2 regions of the Asaia sp. As-1742 genome follow, and region 1 is predicted to be linked to the other one. Evidence: riboswitches for the same ligand, from Rfam matches in the RefSeq annotation. Region 1 holds a riboswitch; the other holds the start of a gene.
What was found. Region 1 has a riboswitch for S-adenosylmethionine ahead of F3J08_RS07935 (low specificity L-threonine aldolase). Riboswitches for the same ligand answer to the same signal wherever they lie in the genome.

Region 1 (8,715 bases):
CGCATCCTGCAACGGTAGCAGAACTCACCGCCGGTAAGCAGGCAGATCAACCTTGTGCAGGATCGCATGACCACGCAGGGCAAAGCCCAAAACGACCGCGACCGCGCCAGCGAGAATGGGCTGCACACCCATCCCGGTCAGGCCAACATAGAGTCCGGCGGCCAGCGCGGCGGCGGTGACGTATAATTCCGGACGGATCACGATCGAGGGCAGTCCGGCCAGAACATCGCGTATGATGCCGCCCATACAGGCTGTCACCACGCCCATGATGGCAGCAGGCAGCCAGGGAATACCATAGGCAATGGCCTTGGCGGCGCCGTAAACGGCATAGGATGCCAGCCCCAGCCCATCGAACCAGTCGATCGCCCGTTCGTGCCAGTAGCGATGCGGCGTGAACCAGACCAGCAAGGCGATGCCCAGGCACACGGCCCGAGGTGCTGTCGCATGCATCCAGAACACCGGAGCGCCAATCAGCAGGTCACGCAACGTCCCGCCACCGACCCCTGTCATGGCCGCAAAGAAGGCAAAGGTCACGATGTTCTGCCGTGCCTTGGCTGCCACGAGCGCGCCGGAGATCGCAAAAACTGCCGTCCCTGCCATATCGAGATCCGACAGGGTGGAGACCGATAATGCATGGATGGAAGCAAGTGTGGCTGGGCTCACGCGGCAAGGGCCTCGATGTCATCAGCCAGCTGCGTCACACGGGCCGGATCGGCATCCCATGCAAACATGAAACGCGCGCCCCCGCCGATGAAGGTGTAGAAACGCCAGCCCCGCTCGCGCAGCCCCTCCAGCACAGCCTCTGGCGCCTTGAGAAACACCGCATTGGCCTGCACGGGAAACATGAGCGACAAGCCCGGAAGTGCCTCGATACGCGAGGCCAGGGCGCGGGCGCAGCTATTGCCATGCGCGCCATTTTGCAGCCAGGCCCCGCTTTCGAGCAGACCGATCCAGGGCGCGGAAATAAAGCGCATTTTCGAGGCCAGTTGCCCGGCCTGCTTGCAGCGATAGTCAAAGCCTTCGGCAAGGGCTGAGTCGAAAAACAGAATGGCCTCGCCTACCCCCATGCCGTTCTTGGTGCCACCGAAACACAATACATCCACACCGGCCTGCCATGTCATTTCGGCAGGGGTGCAGCCCAGTGCCGCACAGGCATTGGCAAAGCGTGCGCCATCCATATGCAGACGCAGGCCGAGCTCGCGGCAGGTTTCTGAAATGGCGCGTATCTCGGCCAGGGAATAGACCTCGCCCGTCTCGGTTGGCTGGGTGATCGTCACCACCTTGGGCTTGGGGTAATGGATATCGCTGCGACAGGTTGCCAGCGCACGGATATCCTCGGGGAAAAGCTTGGCATGATCGGTCCGCGCCACCAGCAGCTTGGAGCCATTGGAGAAGAACTCGGGGGCTCCACACTCATCGGTTTCGACATGGGCGAAAGACGAGCAGATCACACTGTTATAGGACTGGCAGAGCGCCGCCAGCGCGAGTGAATTGGCCGCCGTGCCGTTGAAGGCAAAGAACACCTCGCAGCGTGTCTCGAACAGTGCACGAAAGCTGTCAGCGGCGCGGCTGGTCCATTCATCATCGCCATAGGCCGGAACGGAGCCTTTATTGGCCTGATGCATGATGTCCCATACTTCGGGGCAGATACCGGCATAATTGTCACTGGCAAATTGCTGGGCCACAGGCTGGAAATCCTTGCGCTTCTGAAAAAGCAGTATGGGCTTGCGGCAAGGAGGGTGTGGCGTGTCCCGAGATTGCCGGAGCGGCCACATCTCTCCGGTTGCCCGGAGATACCACCTTGCCCGGGAGCAGGTTGGCGCCGGTGAAACGATACCGGCTCTTGATGCTGGGTCTCTCGTATCAAAGCCCCAGCGCCACGGCAAGGGTGAGCCTCTTCGGCCGTCTATCAGCCGACAACCGCCTGCAAACAGAGTGACACGACCCAACAGGCACAGAAGCCATGTGAGGGGGGTGCATCGCAGGAAAGAATGTGGTTTCTTTCAGCCTCGTTGCGAAGCATGACCGGGCCAACAGGCCGGACAGATATGGATGACAGCTGACATGGGCCAGACCCCTCTCGACATCGATGTAGCCATTATCGGTGCAGGGCCGACCGCGCTTTTTGCCGCGTTCGAGTGCAGCATGCTCAAACTTTCCTGTGTCCTGATTGACGCGTTGAGCGAGATTGGTGGCCAATGCGCGGCGCTGTATCCTGAAAAGCCGATCTATGACATTCCGGCGCACCCCTCGATTGAAGGCGGTGCCCTAATTGCCGCGCTCGATGCCCAGATCGCCCCCTTCGATGTGCCCCGCCTTCTGGGCCAGCGCGTGGAAAAGCTGTCGGGCCAGCGCGGCGCCTTCACGCTCGAGACAGACAAGAGCAATGTGGTGACGGCGCGCGCCGTGATCATCGCGGCAGGAGCAGGCGCGTTCGGCCCGAATCGGCCGCCGCTCGATGGTCTCGATGCCTATGAGGCGAGTGGCGCTGTTCAGTATTACGTGCGCAAGCGCGCCGATTTTGCAGGCAAGCGCATTGTGGTGGCAGGCGGTGGCGATTCCGCCCTCGACTGGGCGCTGTCGCTCTCCGACATTGCAGAAAAGATCTATCTGCTTCATCGCCGCGACCGCTTCCGTGGTGCGCCCGAAACCCTCTCCCAGATCGAAGCCCGTGTGGCCGAAGGGCGTATCGAAAAAGTCGTGCCCTATCAGCTTCACGCATTGCAGGGCGAGAATGGCGCCCTTACCGCGGTCGATGTGATCGATCTCGAGGGCCAGACCCGTCGCATCGAAGCCGATACGCTGCTGCCTTTCTATGGTCTCTCGACCGATCTCGGCCCGATTGCCACCTGGAATATCGATACCGTGCGCAGCACGATTCCCGTCACGCCCTCCAGCATGGAAACCAGCCTGCCCGGCGTTTTTGCCATTGGTGACATCGCCACCTATCCCGGCAAGCTGAAGCTGATCCTGCAGGGGTTCAGCGAGGGAGCCATGGCAGCCCATGCCATTCACCCCATCGTCCACCCCGATCAGGCGCTTCACTTTGAATATTCCACAAGTAAGGGTGTGCCGTCAGGGTCTTGAGCCGTGACAGGGCCCCGGTTTAGTATGATCCCGAAATGATCGAAAGACGCGAACCCTGATGACAACCCAGCCAGACGAGGCGCAAACCGACGCAGTCAGACGTGCCGGTGGATGGCTTCGTATCGACCTCGACGCCATCAAGCAGAATTACCAGCTGCTGAAATCCCGTGTGGGACCCGATGTCGCCGTCGGGGCCGCGGTGAAGGCGGATGCCTACGGGCTGGGTGTGACGCGTGTCGCCCCTGCCCTCTATCGCGCCGGATGCCGCCGGTTCTTTGTTGCCACCGTTGAGGAGGGGCTGGAGCTGCGCCCCATTCTGGCGGCCGATGCTGTCATCTGTATCCTCAATGGCCCGGCTCCGGGCAGCGAGGCGCTTTTGCAGGACAAAGGGCTCACACCGGTTCTGAACAGCCTCGTCCATGTGCGCCGCTGGGCCGCACTGTGCCGTGATACGGGCGTGCGCTCCCCCTGTCTGCTTCAGCTCGACAGCGGCATGTCGCGCTTCGGTCTGTCCGAGGCCGATATCGATACGCTCATTGCTGAAAACACCCTTGCCGATCTGGCCATTGATTACATCATGAGCCATCTGGCCTGCGCGGATGAATACCATTCGCCGCGCAATGAGGGACAGCGCCTGCAATTCGAGGCCCTGCGCCGCAAGCTCCCGGCCCTGCCTGCCAGTCTTGCAGCGTCGAGCGGTATTTTCCTGGGGGAAGCCTTCCATCATGATCTGGTCCGGCCGGGTTATGCACTTTATGGCGGCAACCCGACCCCGGATCGCGCCAATCCCATGCATCCGGTTGTCACCCTGCTGGCCGGCATGGTGCAGGATCGCTGGATCGCCCCGGATGTGGCGGTAGGCTACAGCGCGCGTTTCATCGCGACAAAGCCCACGCGTATCGCAACCCTTTCCGTCGGCTATGCCGATGGTTTCCACAGACGCGGCGGTGGCCTTGCCAGCGCCGTTCTGCCTGACAGCCCTGATATCCTGTTGCCCATCGTGGGGCGGATTTCGATGGACTGCATGGCGCTGGATCTGACCGCGCTGGGAGACAGCCCCCTGCCCCCCGGCACCGGTTTCGAGCTGATCGGCCCCCATCGTCCGCTGGACGAACTGGCCGCGGCACTGGATACGATCGGATATGAGTTGCTGACCGGACTCGGGAAGCGCTTCCATCGTGAATATATCGAGAGTTCACAATGAAGATCATCGTCATGGGCGCCGGTGTCATCGGCGTCACCACAGCCTGGTATCTTGCCGAGCAGGGTCATGAGGTCGAGGTCATCGACCGCCAGCCGGGCGTCGGGCTCGAAACCTCTTTCGCCAATGCCGGTCAGGTCTCCCCCGGCTATTCCACGCCCTGGGCCATGCCGGGCCTGCCGCTCAAGGCGATGCGCTGGATGCTCGAAAAGCACGCGCCGCTGGTTGTGCGTGCTGCTGCCGTCAACATGCCGATGCTGCGCTTCATGACGCAGCTTCTGACCAACTGTACGCATCATGCCTATGACATCAACAAGAGCCGTATGCTGCGCATTGCGGAATACAGCCGTGACTGTCAGGCCGAACTGCGCCGCAGCACCGGCATTACCTATGACGATGGACAGAAGGGCCTGATCCAGCTCTTCCGCACCGACAAGCAGATCGAACATGCCCATGAGGACATGCGCCTGCTTGAGGAAAGCGGCGTTGCCCACGAATTGCTGGGCGTGGACGACGTGCTGAAATACGAGCCCGGCCTTGCCGGCGCACGTCAGATTCTCAAGGGTGGCCTGCGTCTGCCCGGTGACGAATCCGGAGATGCCTATCTCTTCACACAGCGCCTTGCCGCCATGGCAGCAGAGAAGGGCGTGAGCTTCCGCTTCCGCACCGAAATCGAGGCCATCGAAGCGGCGAGCGACGCCATCTACGGTATCCGCACCAGTGCGGGCCGCCTGACGGCCGATGCCTATGTGCTGGCACTGGGCAGCTACTCGCCCCGCCTGCTCAAGCCCATTGAACTCGATCTGCCGGTCTATCCGGTCAAGGGCTACTCCCTGACAGCCCCGATCACCGATGAGAGCCGTGTCCCGACCTCTACGGTCAATGACGAGACCTACAAGGTTGCCATGACACGCCTTGGCGATCGCATTCGCATTGGTGGTACGGCAGAACTGACGGGGTGGCGCCTCAAGCTGAGCCAGGACCGTCGCGAAACGCTCGAACTGTCGTTCAACGACATGTTCGGCGGTGCCGATCTGAGCCGTGCCCGCTACTGGACCGGGCTGCGCCCCTGCACGCCGGATGGCACACCCGTCATCGGGCCGTCCGGGCGCTACAGCAATCTGTGGCTGAACACGGGCCACGGCACACTGGGCTGGACCATGGCCTGCGGCTCGGGTCGTATCCTCGCCGACCGTATCAGCGGCAAGCGCACCGATATCCCTTCGCTGGATCTGTCGCTGGACCGCTACACGTCCTGAAGCCACACAAGGCTTTCGCCTAAGTATGAGAGGGGGATCCTCCCCCTCGAATGCCTTCCTGCCGGGCCTGGCGGAAACACCAATGCTCAGCCCGGTGCAGATAGTTGCCCCGCACGCATGGCCGCGATAACACCGCCATCGATCAGCAGATCACCCCCCGTAATGAAACCGGCATCCTGCCCAAGCAAAAAATGAGCTGCGATTGCGATCTCATCAGGGGGTGACATACGTTTCGCCGGTGAGGCCTCGACCATGGCGCGATAGGCGTCACCCGATGCGGAAGCCAGTTCATGCGTGGCAAGCGGGGTGACCACAATCCCTGGGCTTATGGCGTTCACCCGCGCACCGCGTGTGCCCCATCTCACCGCCTCGGCCTGCACCCTCAGACTGTTTGCGCGCTTGGCAACGATATAAGCCATCATACTGTCAGTGATGACATCAGGTTGCAGGCAGGGCAGCTCAAGCAGTGAGGCCGCAGGGGTCAGCGCCAGTTGCGTCTCGTCCGACGGGGAAAGTGGATGGGGCATATGCCCTGCCATGCTGGCAACGATCAGGCCTGATCCACCAGAGGCAATCACCTCGCCAAAGGCCTCAAATACCAGTGCAGCACCGTAAAGGTCGACTTCAAGCACCTTGGCGGGTGGGGCCATATTGGGCGAAACGCCAGCCGTATTGATCACCTGCATGACCGGCCCCATTGCAGCAGCCATCTGGGCAAGTGTGTGAACGCTTTCTGGCGAGCAGACATCGATCACCTGGGTTGCCACGTCATAGCCGGCGTCGCGCAGGGTCCCAGCCGTGCGTTGCAACAGAGCCTGATCGATATCGGCCAGGAGCAGATGCTTGCCCATGCCCTGTCGTCGCGCAATGGCCAGACCAATACCACCCGCACCGATGACGACCACGATTTCCCTGCTCACTATCCCTGTCTCCCGTTCCCGTATGGGTATGCCTCCTAAAGAAGCATCGCCGATGGAGAGAGGTATAAAGGCGAGCATTACCGGTGATTAGACGCCCCGTTCAGCGTGAACCTATATCGATCATTCATCAATCGGCCAAGAAACCAATGAGATAGACCCGAAGTGACAGGCACAAAAAAACGGGGCCATTTCGGGCCCCGTTTTTCAGACTCGATCATGTGATCGATCAGTTGCCTGCTGCGTCCTTCTCGGCGGCAGCGGCTGCACCCTTCTTGTGATGCTTGTGCTTGTGCTTATGCTTGCCCTTATGCGTGGCAGCCTTGTCTTCCGTCGGAGCAGCGGGAGCTGCTTCAGAGGCCGGAGCCGGGGCCGTAGCTTCCGGAGCAGCAGGCGCGGCTGCCGGGGCAGCGGGAGCTGCAGCAGCAGGGGCTGCTTCCTGCGTGGTCTGAGCGAAAGCAGGGGCGCTCAGCGTCATGGCAAGAGCGGCAACACCGGTGAGAAGACGACGATTGAAAACGAGCATAAAACAAGCTCCAGAATACAAATTCACATAATCACAGGCGTCAGTCAGACTGTAGAACAGGCCGCCTGCACTTATGACATAACGAACGCTATCAGTATTTTTCAGTCTCGTCTTGAAGAAAATTAGATAAAATACGTGTAATCGCACCGTAAAGGCATGTTTATGCCTTAATGCCGACATGATCATAAAAAAAGGCCACCGAATGGTGGCCTTTCCTTAGTGTCAGGCGTCTGACTTGACTTTCGACATACGCTTGCGCTCATTCGGGTCCAGGTAGCGCTTGCGAATACGCACGGCAGAAGGCGTCACCTCAACCAGCTCATCGTCCTCAATATAGGCGATCGCCTGCTCAAGGCTCATCTTGCGCGGCGGCGTCAGGAGCAGCGCATCATCCTTGCCAGCGGCACGGATGTTGGTCAGCTTCTTTTCACGGACAGCGTTCACATCGAGATCGTTCTCGCGCGAATGCTCACCCAGGATCATGCCCGTGTAGATCTTCTCGCCAGCTTCGACGAACAGCGTGCCACGATCCTGCAGCGAGAACAGGGCGTACTGCGTGGTCGCACCGTCTTCTGCCGAGATCAGCGAGCCGTTGCGACGGCCATCGATCGTGCCTGCATAGGGCTTATAGCCCGCGAACAGACGGTTCATGATGCCCGTGCCGCGCGTGTCGGTCAGGAACTCGCCGTGATAGCCGATCAGGCCGCGCGACGGGATGAGGAAGGTCAGACGGACCTTGTCACCACCCGACGGACGCATGTCCTGCATCACGCCCTTACGCATCGACATCTTTTCGACGACCACGCCCGAATAGGGCTCGTCGACATCGACCAGAACCTCTTCGTACGGCTCTTCACGCTCGCCGGTCTCTTCGTTGTTCCGGAAGAGAACGCGCGGACGACCGATGGTCAGCTCGAAGCCTTCGCGACGCATGGTCTCGATCAGCACGCCAAGCTGAAGTTCGCCACGACCGGCAACCTCGAAGGCCTCGCTTTCGGCGCTCTCGGTCACCTTGATGGCCACGTTGCCTTCGGTTTCCTTGAACAGACGGTCACGGATCTGGCGCGACGTTACCTTCTTGCCTTCACGACCACCCAGAGGGCCGTCATTGATGCGGAAGGTCATGGTCAGGGTCGGCGGATCGACCGGGGTCGAGGGCAGCGGCGCATCGAGAGCCGGGTCTGCAATGGTGTCGGGGATAGTGGCGTCGGACAGACCAGCCACAGCCACGATGTCACCGGCTTCGGCTTCATCCACCGGCACGCGATCCAGACCGCGGAACGACAGCAGCTTGGTCAGACGACCCGTTTCCACGATCGTGCCATCGGGGCGCAGCACGCGCACCGGCATGTTCACGCGGGCGCGGCCCTGCTCGATACGACCCGTCAGGATGCGGCCCAGGAAGTTATCGCTTTCGAGAATGGTCGAAACCATGCCGAACGGCGCTTCCTTGTCGAGGCCCGGCGTCGGCACGTGGCGCAGCACCAGGTCGAACAGCGGGGACAGATCCTTGCGGGGACCGTTCATTTCCAGATCGGCCCAGCCCTGACGGCCCGAGGCGTACAGCATCGGGAAGTCGAGCTGATGCTCGTCGGCGCCCAGAGCTGCGAACAGGTCGAAGATTTCTTCATGAACTTCGTCGGGGCGGGCATCGCCACGGTCGATCTTGTTCACGACCACAATCGGACGCAGGCCACGGGCCAGCGCCTTGCCCAGCACGAACTT
Region 2 (8,715 bases), on a different contig from region 1:
GCGGATTTCGCTCTCTGCTTCGGCGCGCGAGGCGCGCAGCGAGGCAAGCGTTTCGAGCGCTTCGGCATGACGGCCACGCAGCATCAGCCAGCGCGGGCTGTCAGGAAGGAAAAGTGAGCCCACAAGGAACACAGCACCCGGGACGGCGACGATACCGAGCATCCAGCGCCATGACCCCGAATAGGCGAACATGGCGTCTGAGATGAAGGCGAGCAAAATCCCGATGGTGATCATGAGCTGATACACCGAAATCAGGCTGCCGCGATGCTGTTCGTCAGCCACTTCCGAAATGTAAAGCGGTGCCACGAAACTGGCGATACCGATGGCAAGCCCAAGAATCGCACGTGCAACGATAAGCAGAGTGACAGAATGGGCCACGACACAGCAGATGGCGCCAATCACGAACAGGGCAGCGCTGAAGACAAGCGCCTTTTTGCGGCCAAGGCTGTAGGAAAGACGCCCGGCAATGAGTGCCCCAAGGGCCGCGCCGAACATCATGGAAGAAACGATCCACTCCTGAGCGGTATCACTGGCCTGAAATTCCTTGGCAATAAAGCCAAGGGCGCCGGAGATGACGCCGATATCGAGACCGAACATCAATCCTGCAACTGCCGCAAGAATCGCAGCGAGCATCATTTTTCCAACCAGCGGAAGCTTCGTTTCCACTGGGGTGGGAGAGGTAACGTTACTCATATGAGAAGACCTTAGTCGAGAAAGCCTTGGGGCCGGGCCTGCAGAGGAATCGCTGTTGTCACACAGGAAATCCCAAACTCCGTGTGATCTTTAAGGGTTTGTCACGTTAAATCAAACCAAAATCGTTGTGATCCACATAATGGGTTTCCGGGTGAATTAGGGACTAGTGGGTCGTGTCTTGAGAGGGCGGTCCCATGTCAAAGAAAAAGCAAATAGCCGCCTAATTCTAATAACAGAGAAAAAAGTAACCACGATTTATGTTAATTTAACCGAAAGGAAGGGATGGACGAGCCTCTATTGTTGACTTGATCGCATACAGTATAAGTGAACTATAAATCAACAATAAATAGACATAAATACAAATTATTCTTTTATGATATAACTCTACCTCTAAATCATTCCATAACTACGCGAGACGTTCGTCAGGAAAGAGACCATTGTCTGCTCAAGCAATAAAGCTTTTGTATGTAAATGGATTGGTCTCATGTCTATTCTCATCACAGCATCAAGGTCTCTGTCAGTACTTGCGTTTGCGGGTTCGGTCCTGGGTTTGGGGGTTGCGGCCTCGGCTTCGCTGCCTGGCGAACCTGCCCACGTCCTGTCGGATGTATCTGATGTTGCCTATGCTGGCCCGCGTCCGCCTGCTGGTCAGAAGTGGGATCCGTGCCTGCAGCCGGGCGCTTGCATTGTCGAGAACCGTCAGGACGTTGCCTATGCTGGCCCGCGTCCGCCTGCCGGTCAGAAGTGGGATCCGTGCCTGCAGCCGGGCGCTTGCGTTGTCGAGAACCGTCAGGACGTTGCCTATGCTGGCCCGCGTCCGCCTGCTGGTCAGAAGTGGGATCCTTGCCTGCAGCCGGGTGCCTGCGTTGTCGAGAACCGTCAAGACGTTGCCTATGCTGGCCCGCGTCCGCCTGCTGGTCAGAAGTGGGATCCTTGCCTGCAGCCGAGTGCCTGCGTTGTCGAGAACCGTCAGAGCGTAGCCTGAGCCGGTCTCCACTGTCAGCCTGACGAAGAATGGGACAAATGTATCGATCTTAAGCTGTGGCTTATACGTTATATATGATGTCGCGAGTTTTTAACGACGTGATGCGGTAGTTATCTTAGAGTATTGAGTGAAAGCGCAGTCACGCGTTGGGGAAAAAATCCTGATATCCGTCCCGTTCATCAGCAAGATCGAAGAGGGTACGATGCATCCCGCATCGGCCCTTTTTTGTCATGTTCGGCGCATCGCGCGAGGCATCATGCTGGTCGCATTGCTTCTGCCTGCATGGTTCATTGGCCAGGCCAGGGCAGGTAATGCAGACCTTGCGATGCAGAGTTTCACGCAACGCGATGGCGTGGATAGTTCGTATATATACGGTCTTGCTCAGGACAAGCAGGGCTATCTGTATTTACTTACCCAGAGAGCACTCTATTTCTTTTCCGGACGACGCTTTTACAGGATCCACGTTCAGGATGGACCTGGCCAACCCAGCCATGCCGATGGCGTAAGGTTTCTGCCCGATGGTCGGGTCCTCGTCCTGAAGCGTGGCACACTTGCCATCTCGCAGCGCCAGACAACCGAACGTGTATCGCCACTCCTGCTGCAATTCAGAAGGGTAGAGCTTGGCCATGTCGGGCTGGTAAGCAACATCCTGATCGACCATGGGCGTCTGGTCGTCGTGGGTGGTCACGGTGTCTATCTCTGTGACGCCCCGCGAGACGATAGGCTGTCGTGCCCTGCACAACCGCTCGTCGCTAATCCAAGGACACTTATCTATCAGATCGGGGAAGCCGTTTTCCTGCGCGAGCCTGGAAGCGTAGTCCTGCACGATCTCAGCGGTCTGCGCGTGATCAAGCTGCCTTGGGACGCGGAAATATCAGACTCGCCGTTCACACAATCTGACTCCAGCTTTTACGCGCTTCAGACTGATAATCTGCTCCTCCCGCATCAGAATGGCCACATAGAAAAAGTGCCTGTCGATTGGGCGGTCGATCGACAGAGTATTGTCGAACATCCGACATTTGCTGTTGAGACGGGTGACGCGACCGTATTTTTTGACGGTACCCGGCTGCGCTACTTCAATGGACAGTACTGGAATGTACTCAATCACGCCCTGGGCCGGGAACAGGACATCCACTTCGCCTATATTGATCGCGACCGTCAGCTTTGGACAGTGCAGGATTCGGTCGAGCTCACCAAGCTGATCGGGTGGAGTACGTGGGAAAACCTCGAGCCGGAAAGTATTCGCTCTGTCTGGTCAGTATTACCTCTTGCGGATGAAAAACTGCTTCTCACGGATCATGGACTTTATGAATTCCGGCATAACGAGATCGGCGAACGTCTGAGAGACGGAAATTTCTTCTTCGGGCTGCCGGACGGAAAGTCTGGATACTGGTTGCCCGTAGATGACCGTGACCTCCTGCACTGTCTCTTCCAGGCAGAGCATCTGATCTGCAATCAGAAACTGCCAATCAGGAGGATACTTGGTCTGGTCGCGTCGATACGCGACGACAAGCTCTGGATCGCCTCGGACGAGGGGTTGCTCGAAGTGCCGCAGAATGCCGTGGCAGCGCCGGATATCGCGGTAGATGAAGCGGGAAGGCCGCTCAACAGATCGGCCAGTGCCATAACGTTGCGAGATGATGGCACACCCTGGGCCATCATAGGGAACGCGCTTTACCGTCGCACGGACACAGGGCGATGGTCTCCTGTCTTGACGCATTGGGCTAATGGGCGCGATTTCTCGCCATTGACGATGATATTCACCTCCCACGATGATCTGTGGGTAGGGGGGCTGCGTGCCCGTGCCGGGCTCGTGCATATTCATCTCGATGGTAACCGTATTGGCAATACGAGGCAGATTGGTGCCCAGTGCACAGGGTCGCAGATCATCTTCAGCCTGCTCTGGGACCATCACAAGCGGCTATGGGTCGGTACCGAAAATGGTCTCGCGGTCTTTGACGGGCGGCAGTGGTTACGATTGACGCGTGATGATGGGTTGATTTCAGCCAACATCAACCAGCAAGGCTTGACCGAGGATACGGACGGTTCGATCTGGGTCACCACGACGCGTGGTGTTTCGCATCTGATGCATCCTGATCATTTTTTTGAGCCGACCGATCTCAAACCAGTCTTTATCGAGGCCAGACTTGGAGAGCAGGTGCTTCCCGAGCATGCTGTGCCATTCACGCGTGATCCCTTGGTAGTCACCCTTGGGACCCTCAATACGGCGCTCGCCTCGACGACCTATTTCAGATACCGCCTTGAGGGAGTGGACCAGGACTGGATCACGTCAACAACCGGAGAGATACGCTACAACTTCGTTCCGCCAGGTCATTCGCGCCTGATCGTTCAGGCGATCAACGATAACAGGAATATCGTCTCCCGGCCGATCGTGCTGCTTATCAGAATGCAGCGCCCCTGGTGGATGGCATGGCCGTTGATCGTTCTGTATATCGCTGCGGTCGTGATACTCCCGTACGTCCTGAACCGTGTCCGGTTTCGCTACCTGCTTAAGCGGCAGAGGCGCCTGGAGGCGCTGGTCAACGAACGTACGGTCGAGATGCGTGCTGCGCAGGCTGCCTTGGAGCAGCAGGCGAGACAGGACGGACTGACACGACTCATGAACCGTCGTACAGCAGAGGCGAGCGTATTGCGACTGCTCGAGCGACTGGGACAGCCCGATTTCGAGGGCGAACATCGCTCATTGACTCTCGCATTGTTCGACGTCGACTACTTCAAGTCGATCAACGACACGTTCGGGCATACGATAGGCGATGAGATACTGGCTGAGATCGGCGCTCGCCTTCTGCGTGACAAGCAGCCCGAAGAGATTATCGGACGATACGGCGGCGAAGAATTTTTGATTGTCATCCAGGGCGATATGCCAACATCGTTTCGTCGCGTTGAGGCGTTGCTTGCCGGACTAAGCAACGAGCCTTTCGAGACCAAGGTTGGTGCGTTGGCTATCGGATGCAGCGCCGGACTGGCACGTAGCGTGCCTGAAATCGAAACCCCTCGTGAGATCTGGATGGAAGCCCTCGAGCGGGCCGATCAGGCTCTTTATCGTGCCAAACTCGAAGGGCGGGGACGTCTTGTTGTCAGTGAACAAGACCAAGACGATGAGGACTATCAAGACTGAAAGCAGGAATGGTGACCTCGAAGCGTTCACCCGTGGCGGGCACGATCATGTGGTACATTCCGCGCATGAAGCCACACGCTGTGGGCAGGGCCACGCCCGATGTGTATTCAAAAACTTCCTGTGCGATAAGAATGGGCTGCTCGCCGATCACGCCATCGCCATGAATATGGTCGGTCTTTCCGCGTCCGTCTGTGATTTCCCAGAACCTGGTCAGGAGCTGGATCGTCTCGCTGCCGCCATTCTCGATCCGGATATGATAGGCCCAGGCAAAATGATGGTCTTCCGGCTGGGATTGGTCCTCAAGCCAGAAAGTGCGCACTGAGACGCTCACCCCCTGGGTTGTGGCCTCGTAGCGAGGCGCAGCTTCAATGGCTTCGGCAAGGCTCGCTTCAGGGTCGGCCACGAGGCGGGGAGGGGCAGGCTTTTGCGACATGCCCGCCTTGTAGGCCGATGAAGCGCCGGAAAGCAATCAGGCTTTGAGCGCAGCAAGCCCTCGCTGAAGATCTGCAATCAGGTCGCGGGCATCTTCAAGCCCTACCGAAAGACGGATGGCGCCATCCGTAATCCCGAGTTTGGCTCGCTCGGCTGCATCGACCTTGGAGTGAGTCGTCGTGGCGGGATGGGTGGCGAGAGACCGTGCATCCCCCAGATTGTTTGAGATCGCAATCAGCCTGAACGCATTGAGAAAGCGGAACGCTGCCTCACGGCCGCCCTCGACTTCAAAAGCGACCAGTGAGCCACCATTGAGCATCTGCTTTTCAACCAGGGCGCGCTGGGGGTGAGAGGCAAGGCCAGGATACGCAACACGGGCGATACCCGGCTGGTTCTCGAGGAAATTTGCCACTTCGCTGGCATTGTGGGCCATGGCGTTGACGCGTAGCGGAAGCGTTTCAAGCCCCTTGAGCAGAACCCACGCATTGAACGGTGAAAGGGCGTTGCCCGTATTACGGGTGAAGGGCTGCAGGACTTCCTCAATCCACTGCTTGCGGCCCAGAACAGCGCCACCAAGAACGCGGCCTTGCCCATCGATATGCTTTGTGCAGGAATACAGAACCACGTCAGCCCCAAGGGCCAGAGGCTTCTGCCCGACCGGTGAGGCAAACACGTTATCGACCATCAGCAGGGCGCCGGCCTTGTGTGCGAGATCGGCAATGCGTTCGATGTCCAGCACGTCGAGCATCGGATTCGAGGGGCTTTCGATCAGCACGGCACCGGTTGGCTGTGAAAGCGCTGCCTCCCACCCGGCCCAGTCATCACCATCGACGAGAACAGTCTCGATGCCGTAGCGCGGCAGCAGATTGGTCACGATCCAGTAGCATGAGCCGAACAGGGCGCGGGACGCAACCACACGGTCGCCCTGTTTCAGATGGGACAGCAGGGCAGATGAGACTGCCCCCATGCCACTGGCTGTCACGATGCAGGCCTCGGCTCCTTCCAGCAGGGCGAGGCGTGACTGGAGGGCATCGGTCGTGGGATTACCGAAGCGGGAATACTGATAATGGGTGACGTCGCCGGTGAATGTGGCGGCTGCCTGCTCGGCGCTGTCATAGACAAACCCCGAGGTGAGGAAGATGGCTTCGCTGGTTTCGCCATGTTCGGTACGGCTGACATCCTCATGCAACAGACGTGTCGAGGGGCCGAAATTATTTTGAGTCATGGGAGGGAGACGCTCCAAAATGCACCGTGATCCGTAGGGTGCGATTCTGGCCGTGGAAAACCTGGAACCAAACTGGTTCCGGGCCTCTTTAGCGCTGTTGTTTAGCCTCGCCGCAATCCGGCCGTTCAAATCGCGAGGGTTCTGCCGCGTGCGGCACCACGGTAGTGACTATGCGCAAAGGCTGTGTCGGTCGTCAACCGGCAGTGGGATGATTGCATCGCGCAAGCGACTGGGATAGAAGGGGCACCGTTGCGGGTGTAGTTCAATGGTAGAACGGCAGCTTCCCAAGCTGCATACGAGGGTTCGATTCCCTTCACCCGCTCCAATTTCCCGAAAAATTCGGTGCTGAGACTACCCGCGAAGAAGCTTCTTCTTCGGGGTCTCCTCACCCTTGTCTTTGTCTGTCTTTTGCGGTGCCGGCGCCGTGACGGGCGCACCGTCCTGATAGGCTGTTCCATTCCAGGTCCAGCGATCATTCTTGTCGATCAGCAGATCATGCATGCCGTTGTGACGGCTCGACAGGACAGATATGGCCCCGCTTACCGAGTCGAGCACAAGCTTCCAGCCACCCTTGTGACGCAGATAGACCGAAGTCGAACAGCCCGCCGAACCGCAAAGACGGGCGGATTGCAGTTGCACGAAAAGTGCCATGTCGCCCCGGTCTGTCGAGAGTGGTGCCGAGGCAACCAGAACGACAGGCTGATCATCATGTTTGGCGGCATCCGCCAGATCGCCCGCGCTCAGTTGGCGGGCCTCCTGATCGAGATTGGTACCAGGCTGCGCCGTGAGAATGACGGGATGCGGCCCATTGCCTGATGGGGCCGACTTTTGATGCGTCCGGGCCAGGGCAGGTGCTGCCATAAGGCCTGTGATGGCAATACCCGCCAATACCACACGAAAACGCATCGGATTGTCTTTCATTTTGCCCGCACGAATCGCAGGGGCCATTTTTTCACGCCGGTTTATTACGCATGTCTGAGCGTGACGACCAGTACATCGCGATAGGCCGGACGGGCGGGGTCGATTGGCTCGACGGGGGTGACCCCGTGGTACACACGATGGTCATCGACGAGAGCCGTGTCGAGGGGGGACTCGAGCGTGAACGAACCGACTTCCTGACGGTGATCGTCGTGGATCGTCGTGACGCCGGAAGCGACATTTTCGCGACTGACCATCAGAACGAAAACCCAGTCCACACCATCACGATGCATTCCCTCCGGCGTGGGGCGGCCCTGGCTGCCAGCCTGAGCCTCGATACGGAACTGATGCACTTCCGCGTGCCAGCTATCGGGTTGGGTTGAGGCCGGCGTCATACGCAATGCCAGAAGATGGGCGGCATTGAGAATGGAAAGCATGACCGGATGCGAGGCAATGGCATCCTCTATCGGGCCAAACCAGCGTTCGATGCCGCCATTGAGCAGGTTGTAATCGCGGCTTTGATAGTGGGGCTGATGACGCTTGCGGTCGATACGCCCACCCGCCAGGGCATAGGTGGCATAACGCCGCTTACGATAGCGCCCGCCATCCGCCATGTACCGGTCGAGCCCCAGCCGGTTCCAGCTTTCGGCGAAGCGCTCCCAGTCCTCGAAACCGAAAGATTTAAGGAAGGAGCGCATGTCGGGCCCACGCTCGAAGGCAAAGCCACGCGCCTGCAGCGTGGCGACCATATCATCAAGGCGTTGCGCCTCGGCGGGGGGGAGGGACTGTGACCGTTGCAGGGGCATGAATCGAGACTACCGTTGATCGGGTGTTACTGGTCCAGACGAGGGCGGGTCGGGTTCAGATGAGCCTTGAGGAAGGCAGCCGTCCCGCGGGCCAGACCCATGACGCCAATCTGATGCTGACGGAAGATCAGATCATGAAGCCATCTCGGGGCGAGGCCACGCAGGAAGCCGCCACCAAAACTCGTCGAGGCACCAACCATGCCCCACCCGTTATAGTCTCCCAGAGACACGACCGCACCACGGTCGCGGTAAACAAATGTCGAGGGCTCGCGGCCCTGAGCAATGACCGGTATGGCGCGGCCAAGATAGATGCCCTGCTGGCGGGCAACCTGGGCTGTGGCGGGAAGCGGGGCGTCGTTGATACGCGCGCAGTCGCCGAGAGCAAAAATTGACGTATCGCTCGTGGACTGCATGTGATGGTTCACGACAAGCTGGCCGCCACGGGCAATTTCCAGTCCCTCGAACAGTTCGGTTGCAGCACTGGCGCGTACACCGGCAGCCCATACACGCAGCGAGG

Region 2: it holds a riboswitch for S-adenosylmethionine, as region 1 does, so the genes downstream of both, metZ (O-succinylhomoserine sulfhydrylase) here and F3J08_RS07935 (low specificity L-threonine aldolase) in region 1, are expected to answer to the same signal.

The regions. Positions count from the first base shown of each region.
Region 1 is NZ_VWWA01000004.1:142,478-151,192, forward strand. Features, by position in the region: gene F3J08_RS07930 (trimeric intracellular cation channel family protein) at 25-663, opposite strand; gene F3J08_RS07935 (low specificity L-threonine aldolase) at 660-1,685, opposite strand; SAM-I-IV-variant riboswitch at 1,744-1,855, opposite strand; gene F3J08_RS07940 (NAD(P)/FAD-dependent oxidoreductase) at 2,065-3,087, shown strand; gene alr (alanine racemase) at 3,146-4,291, shown strand; gene F3J08_RS07950 (D-amino acid dehydrogenase) at 4,288-5,547, shown strand; gene F3J08_RS07955 (SDR family oxidoreductase) at 5,634-6,467, opposite strand; gene F3J08_RS07960 (hypothetical protein) at 6,694-6,990, opposite strand; gene typA (translational GTPase TypA) at 7,213-8,715, opposite strand, start outside.
Region 2 is NZ_VWWA01000001.1:239,644-248,358, forward strand. Features, by position in the region: gene F3J08_RS00960 (sugar porter family MFS transporter) at 1-693, opposite strand, end outside; gene F3J08_RS00965 (hypothetical protein) at 1,178-1,678, shown strand; gene F3J08_RS00970 (ligand-binding sensor domain-containing diguanylate cyclase) at 1,935-4,817, shown strand; gene apaG (Co2+/Mg2+ efflux protein ApaG) at 4,777-5,250, opposite strand; gene metZ (O-succinylhomoserine sulfhydrylase) at 5,287-6,474, opposite strand; SAM riboswitch at 6,542-6,621, opposite strand; tRNA gene F3J08_RS00985 (tRNA-Gly) at 6,726-6,799, shown strand; gene F3J08_RS00990 (hypothetical protein) at 6,826-7,380, opposite strand; gene F3J08_RS00995 (2OG-Fe dioxygenase family protein) at 7,440-8,198, opposite strand; gene F3J08_RS01000 (NAD(P)/FAD-dependent oxidoreductase) at 8,225-8,715, opposite strand, start outside.